Ruminococcus albus AD2013: one gene and its partner. The protein of the gene in region 2 interacts with the protein of the main gene of each other region in a pairwise test. Links are inferred from orthologs where the notes say so. Each region holds a gene or a part of one and is shown on either strand. Other genes may lie near its edges.

Region 1 (3,963 bases), 2.4 Mb from region 2 along the record:
ACATTTAATCCTGCAATCGATTATGTTGTCCGCATGGAGAAACTGAAAACTGGTGAAGTAAACCGTGCTTCTTACGAAGAGATGTTCTTCGGCGGAAAGGGAATAAACGTTTCTATAGTGCTTAACGAGTTGGGAATAAAGTCAAAAGCGCTGGGCTTTACAGCAGGCTTTACCGGTGAGGCTATCGAAAACGGATTAATGGCTATGGGCATCGACGCTGATTTTGTCAGACTTGAAAAAGGCAATTCCCGCATAAACGTAAAAATAAAAACCAACGAAGAGACCGAGATCAACGGACAGGGACCTCACATTGATGAAAATGCCCTCGCTGCACTTTTCGGGAAACTTGATAAACTGAAAGACGGCGACACGCTAATACTAGCAGGAAGTATACCCAACAGCCTGCCTTCCGATATATACGAGAAGATCTTACAGCGGCTTTCGTGCAGGAATATCATGACAGTTGTGGACGCTACAAAAGATCTTCTGCTGAATGTTCTGAAATATGAACCGTTCCTTATCAAGCCAAATAATCACGAGCTGGGTGAGATGTTCGGCGTAAAACTCACCACTATCGATGAGATAGAAAAATATGCCAGAAAGCTTCAGGAAAAGGGTGCAAAGAACGTGCTGATATCTATGGCAGGCGACGGTGCACTTCTTGTTGACGAAAACGGGGAAACTCACATAAGCGGAGTTTGCAAAGGCATCGTTAAAAATTCGGTTGGAGCAGGCGATTCAATGGTAGCAGGCTTTGTGGCAGGTTCGGCAGAGGGCGATTACGAATATGCGCTGAAGCTCGGAACAGCGGCTGGCGGAGCAACAGCATTTTCAGACGGCCTAGCTACAAAAGAAAAAATAACAGAGCTTCTGAATACACTTTGATATCATCAGAGAAGGAGGAAAATTTATGAAAATAGTTGATTTGCTAAGTAAGAACAGCATACAGCTTGGCGCTTCACCAAGATCAAAGTCCGAAGCGATCGATATGCTTATAGACCTTCAGGTAAAAGGCGGCAGTATCGCCGACAAGGACGCATACAAAGCGGGAATTCTTGCAAGAGAAGAAAAAGGTTCTACAGCAGTCGGCGAAGGCATCGCTATCCCCCATGCCAAAAGCGATGCGGTAAAGGCTCCTTCTCTGGCGGCTATGACGGTTCCCGATGGCGTTGATTATGAAGCTCTCGATGATGAACCTTCAAACCTGTTATTCATGATAGCAGCACCAAACGACGGTGATGTTCATCTTGAAGTGCTGTCCCGCCTTATGACAATACTTATGGATGAAGATTTCAGAGAAAAACTCCTGGGTGCACATGACGCGGATGAGTTCTTAAAGATAATAGACGATATGGAAAAGGAAAAATATCCCGATGAGCCTAAAGCAGAAAAGACTTCGGCAATGGGTTACAGAGTACTTGCCGTTACTGCTTGTCCCACAGGTATAGCACACACATATATGGCAGCCGAAGCCCTTGAAAAAGCGGGCAAAAAGCTTGGTATCACAATAAAAGTCGAAACAAACGGCTCGGGCGGCGCAAAGAATGTTCTCACTAAAGAGGATATCGAAAACTGCGACGGTATAATAATCGCAGCAGACAAGACGGTGGAAATGGCACGTTTTGACGGCAAAAAAGTTTTCAAAACAAAAGTGTCGGACGGAATAAAGATCCCTGAAGAACTGATAAAGCGAATTGAATCAGGCGATGTTCCAGTATATCATCATGAGGGCGGAGCAGACAGCAGCATTTCAGCTTCGGGCGATGATGAAAACTTCGGCAGAAAACTTTATAAGCACCTGATGAACGGTGTATCGAATATGCTGCCCTTCACGGTAGCAGGCGGTATCTTCATAGCTCTGGCATTCCTGATAGACTCCCTTGGCGGAGCACCGCAGGACGGCGACTTTGGTACGCATCTGGCAGCAGCAGCGTGGTTCAAAACTATCGGCGGCTATGCTTTCCAGTTTATGGTACCGATACTTGCAGGATATATCGGTCTTAGTATCGCAGACAGACCTGGTCTTCTGGTCGGTATGGCAGGCGGAGCAATGGCGGCAGCTGGCGCAACCTTTGCAAACCCCGACGGAAATGTTCCATCTGGCTTCCTCGGAGCTTTGCTGGCAGGATTCCTCGGCGGTTACCTTATGCTTGCACTTGAAAAGGCTTGCAATGGTCTGCCAAAATCACTCAACGGCATCAAGCCCGTACTTATCTATCCTCTTGGCGGACTTGGAATAGTTGCTATCATGATGTGTGCAGTCAACCCGATAATGGGTATACTCAATGAAGGACTTGCAAACCTGCTCACCAACATGGGAAGCTCCAGCAAAGTGCTTCTGGGCTTTGTACTCGGTGCGATGATGTCCATAGATATGGGCGGACCTTTCAACAAGGCAGCTTATGTATTCGGTACAGCAGCTATCACTTCTGAGAATTTCGACATCATGGCAGCCGTAATGGTCGGCGGAATGGTTCCTCCTATTGCTATAGCTCTCGCTACTACTTTCTTTAAAAACCGCTGGACCGAAGAAGAAATCAAAAACGGTCCCGTAAACTACATAATGGGTCTTAGCTTCATCACTGAAGGTGCTATCCCATACGCAGCAGCTGACCCCACAAGAGTTATCCCCTCTTGTATGATAGGTGCAGGAACAGCAGGAGCTCTTTCAATGGCATTCGGCTGTTCCCTCAGAGCACCTCACGGCGGTATATTCGTATTCCCTGTTGTCGGCAATCCTATACAGTATATACTTGCACTTGCTATCGGTTCGGTAGTAGGAATGATCATGCTAGTACTTCTTAAAAAGAAGCAGCCCAAGGCAGAATAACACATCGACCATTTGACTATAAGACATTGGATATACTTTTGTAAAGGAGTGATCTTATATGGTATCCAAAAAAGTAGAGATCGTAAACGCAGAAGGTATGCACATGAGACCCGCAGGGCTTATTGCAAAAGCAGTAAAAGCTCATCCTGACAGCGAAGTGATACTTAAAGCCGAGGGAAAAGACATCAAGGCTAAAGCTGTAATGCAGATCATGGCAGCAGGATTGAAAAAGGGCACTGTAGTCGAGATCGTAGTAAACGGCGGAGAGGAACAGGCTGTTCTTGACGAGATAACTGCAATGTTCGAGAACGGATTCGGCGAGTAAAAGGATATGTGCTATTGTGATATAAACTAAATTGCAGCTATAGACCTATCACTGTATTGATCAAGCTGAGCAGTCGGTTTGCATTATTTATTCCGTTCTCAGATATCGACAAGAAATTTGTGCCGCTATTTGCAGTATATCCATCGAAAACAGTTACGGACATATTACGTATACGCAATGTGTGCAAAACCCTGCACTAAAAAAACAGAATAACAAAGAAAAGTGACAGCAGCCGTAGATCAGCTGCTGCCACTTTCTTATTGAAAGAGAAAATGATTATATTATTTCTTAACATTGAACGCGCCCATCTGAGGATAGCAAGCTGAATCACCCAGCTGTTCCTCTATGCGGAGAAGCTGGTTGTATTTAGCAACTCTCTCAGATCTGCTGGGTGCACCTGTTTTGATCTGGCAGGTGTTGAGCGCAACTGCAAGATCAGCAATAGTAGTATCAGCTGTCTCGCCCGAACGGTGAGAAGAAATTGATGTGTATCCTGCCTTGTGAGCCATTTTGATAGCTTCCAGAGTTTCGGATACAGAACCGATCTGGTTAAGCTTGATGAGTATAGAATTACCCGCACCAAGCTGAATACCCTTTGCAAGACGCTCTGTGTTGGTAACAAACAGGTCATCGCCCACAAGCTGAACTTTGTGACCTATCTGCTTTGTCATCTTTACCCAGCCGTCCCAGTCTTCTTCATCAAGACCGTCTTCAATAGAGATAATGGGGTACTTATCCACCAGTGCTTCCCAGTGTGCGATAAGTTCATCTGATGTGAACTCCTTACCGCTCTTGGGCTGCTTGTAGA
Region 2 (3,868 bases):
AAGACAAACGTCAAGGATACCACCGAAGCAAACGAAAATGATACAAGCAGCAATGCAACTATCCCCGATGTTATCGGAAATGAAGCAGAAGATGCCGAAAGAAAACTGACAGAAGCAGGTTTCAAACCTGTTCTCAGGTCTGCGTATGATGATGCTTCCGAAGGTCAGGTAGTACGTATCGAGCCTGCTGCGGGTACCGAAGCACCTCTTGGCAGTACCGTCATGATCTACGTATATAAATATGCCGAATATAAGAATGATCTGACATTCAACCTGTCGATCCCGAAAGGTCTGCGCGGCAGTTTCGCTGTCTGTGTTGATTCGGATGATTATCGTTATTGGGGCGAGATTTACGATTTTAACGGCGAAGATGATGAAAGCAACGCTATTCCGATATATCTTTCAAGCAACAAAGATACTGATGTATTCACGATCACCTTAAATAATCTTGATACAGGTAAATCTGTGGAATACTATAAAGTAGAAGCAGATTTCAGAACAGGTGAATTAAAAGCTATCACTGATTATGACAAAGACGGTTTGCTTGCTATTTCTTCCCAGAATTAAAGCAAAGATGATCAACAGCAAAATGCGCTCGATCCAACGGGCGCATTTTTTGCTGTGATTTTTACTAAAAAGACAAAAAAAGTTCTTTACAAATGTAGATAAATGTGTTATAATATTTTTTGTATATATCGAACAGAAAGGAGATATCTATGGCAGGGCTGATATTTGACTCACATTGTCATTATGATGACAATGCTTTTGATGAGGACAGATACGAACTGTTAAACAAACTGCTGGTAGATGAGGGTCATGTTGTAGACAAGATGCTCCACGCGGCAGTAGATGAGAAGTCCTCGCTGTTTGGTATCAAAACGGCTGAAAGGTACGGGAATTACTATACCTCCATAGGCTTCCACCCAGAGTATGCGGACGATGTCCCCGATAATTATATGGAGATACTGAAAACGCTGTATGAAAAAGCATCAGCAACAGGCAAACTCAGGGCAGTTGGCGAGATTGGTCTCGACCACCACTATGAGGGCTATAATGCCGATAAGCAGAAGACCCTTTTTATAGATCAGGTAAAGTTCGCAAATGAAAAAGGACTCCCCGTTATAATCCACTGCCGCGACGCGACGGAGGAATGTATGGGCGTTCTCAGTGAACTGAGACCCGCGGGTGTTATGCACTGTTTTTCGGGTTCGGCTGAAACGGCTGAGGAAGTCGTGGGGCTGGGTATGTATATAGGATTCACAGGGGCTCTGGCTTTCAAAAACAACAAGAAAGCTAAACGTGCCTGCGAAGCAGTGCCGCTTGAACGGCTGCTGCTTGAAACGGACTGTCCGTATATGGCACCACCGCCTTACAGGGGCGAGCGCAGTGACAGTTCAATGATAGCCGAGACTGCAAAAGTCATGGCGGAGATAAAGGGAGTTTCCGCAGAAGAAGTACTTCGGGCAACTAACGAGAATGCGTGCAGACTTTTCGGGATAAGCTGACCGAAGCGATATTATAGTTTTGGAGATGAATGAATTGGCGGAGACACTGTATTTGGTGATACCATGTTACAACGAGGAGGAGATGCTGCCCATAACTGCAAAAGCTCTTATGAAAAAGATGGACGGGCTTATTGCTGAGGGCAAGGTAAGCAGTGACAGTAAAGTAATGTTCGTGGACGACGGTTCAAAGGACAATACCTGGGAAGTTATACAGAAACTTCACGATATGCCCCAGACAAACCTGTTCACAGGAATAAAGCTTTCAAGAAACAAGGGTCACCAGAATGCACTTCTGGCAGGTCTTATGACAGCCAGAAAATATGCGGACATACTGATATCTATGGACGCAGACTTACAGGACGATATCAATGCGATAGACGGTATGCTTGAAAAGCGTGCCGAGGGCTGTGAGATAGTTTACGGCGTAAGGTCTTCAAGAGAGACCGATACCGCATTCAAGAGGAACACAGCCAGAAGCTATTATAAAATGCTGGAATTCATGGGCGTGGAGATAACCTACGACCATGCTGATTACAGACTGATGAGCAAGAGAGCTGTCGATGCGCTGGCAGAGTTCAAGGAGGTAAACCTGTTCCTGAGAGGAATGGTGCCTATGGTTGGCTACAAGAGCGACATCGTTAAGTACGAGAGAAACGAGCGTGTAGCGGGCGAATCAAAGTATCCGCTGAAAAAGATGCTGGCTTTCGCAGTTGAGGGCATAACTTCCCTTTCGGTAAAGCCTATCAGATTCATAACCGCCCTGGGCGTGTTCATATTCGTTATCTCGGTGATAATGCTGATATACTTCCTGTTCACAAAGGCATTCGGCTCGACTGTAAAGGGCTGGGCTTCAACGATAACATCTGTGTGGGCGCTTGGTGGACTGCAGATGCTGGCGATAGGAGTTATCGGTGAATATATCGGCAAGATATATCTTGAAACAAAGGCAAGACCTAAGTTTATAGTTGATATAAACTTAGAGGAAACACAGGCATAATAACAAACTTAAATTTATTTAAAAGGAGTAAAAGAAAATGGCTGAAAATTTACACATATCCGGAACAGTAAATCAGGAGAAGATAGACAATACCGCACTGGTAGAGGCTATCAATGCTATGAGAAAGGAATTCAATGCAGACTCTCAGAACAAGGTCATCAATACCGCACTGAGATCAACATTCCTTGTACCCGCTATCATTGAAAAGGGTCAGGAGCTGGTAGCTGACCAGAACAATCACGTTCAGTTCAAGGACAAGCAGGAAGCTAAGTTCATGCTGGTAAACAAGCCTATCCGCGATGAGCAGGGCAACCAGACAGGTTCTGTATCTTTCTTCCCTGTATTTACCGATCCCGATGAGCTGAAGAAGCTGAACACAGACCAGCTGTACAGACCTTTCGCTATGAAGTTCAGCGATATCGCTTACCTGACAGAGAGCACTCCAAATGTTGAAGGCTTCGTTATAAACCCCTTCACCCAGGAGCACAATCTGCCTTTCACCAAGCCTATGCTGGAATCCATCAAGCAGACCCTTATAAACTTCAAGAAGAGCAAGGACGCTGCAATGGCTGCTGCTCAGGAGGCTGCTGAGGGCGAAAAGCCTGATATCACTGTATCTTCTTCCGAAGAGCAGTAAGGCTTAGATACCACGATCATTACGGTCGGGACGGCGGTACAGCAAAGGGTATCCGCAGATACCCTTTGCTTGCAGACTGTTCCGACCTTTTTGCGGAGGAAACAACATGAGATACATATACTGTCCGCAGTGCGGAAGAAAGCTGACAGAAAGACCTGCGGGCGATGAGGGTCTTGTGCCCTATTGCGAGGGCTGTGAAAAACTGTGGTTCGATACTTTCCCCAGCTGTTCGATAGTTCTGGCAGCTAATGAATATGATGAGATAGCACTTCTGCGGCAGGATTATATGTCGGATAAGTATACCACCTTCGTTTCGGGCTATATCACCCCGGGTGAAAACGCCGAACAGACAGCCGTCAGGGAAGTCGCTGAAGAGATAGGCATCAAAGTCGAAAAACTCGATTACGCAGGAACTTACTGGTTCGAGAAACAGGGACTTCTTATGCACGGCTTTATCGCAAGGGTGAAGAAACAGCCGCTGGTGCTGTCCTCGGAAGTTGACTGGGCTGACTGGGTGCCCGCTGAAAAAGTTATAGAAACTATTTTCCCCGATTCACCCGGCAATGCGGCTTTTGCTATCTATAAGAAATTCATGGGTGAGTATTTCGGAAAAAAGTGACCCCCGCATCGGAAAGGACGATTAACAATGGCTCTTGACGGAGTTTTTCTCGGTGAGATAAAAAAGGAACTCATGCCCCTTATAGGCGGCAGAGTTGATAAGATACATCA

The links.
Region 1: the proteins of N773_RS0112845 (region 2) and N773_RS0102020 interact in binary tests that used the Bacillus subtilis proteins (3 or more experiments, as listed by UniProt). The link is inferred for Ruminococcus albus AD2013 from one-to-one orthologs.

Annotation. Positions count from the first base shown.
Region 1 is NZ_JAGS01000001.1:466,222-470,184, reverse strand. Bases 485-3,370 are described here. They hold N773_RS0102020 (PTS fructose transporter subunit IIABC), read left to right. Parts: upstream 485-910; coding sequence 911-2,830; downstream 2,831-3,370. Other genes in these bases: N773_RS0102015 (HPr family phosphocarrier protein), read left to right, coding at 2,889-3,155; pfkB (1-phosphofructokinase), read left to right, coding at 485-885. Also shown: more of pfkB, read left to right, coding at 1-484; eno (phosphopyruvate hydratase), read right to left, coding at 3,437-3,963. UniProt on the Bacillus subtilis protein: The phosphoenolpyruvate-dependent sugar phosphotransferase system (sugar PTS), a major carbohydrate active transport system, catalyzes the phosphorylation of incoming sugar substrates concomitantly with their translocation across the cell membrane.
Region 2 is NZ_JAGS01000001.1:2,878,390-2,882,257, reverse strand. Bases 730-3,520 are described here. They hold N773_RS0112845 (glycosyltransferase family 2 protein), read left to right. Parts: upstream 730-1,539; coding sequence 1,540-2,502; downstream 2,503-3,520. Other genes in these bases: N773_RS0112835 (NAD(+) diphosphatase), read left to right, coding at 3,246-3,520; N773_RS0112840 (SseB family protein), read left to right, coding at 2,540-3,139; N773_RS0112850 (TatD family hydrolase), read left to right, coding at 730-1,505. Also shown: N773_RS0112855 (PASTA domain-containing protein), read left to right, coding at 1-567; more of N773_RS0112850, read left to right, coding at 717-729; more of N773_RS0112835, read left to right, coding at 3,521-3,758; N773_RS0112830 (Rqc2 family fibronectin-binding protein), read left to right, coding at 3,786-3,868.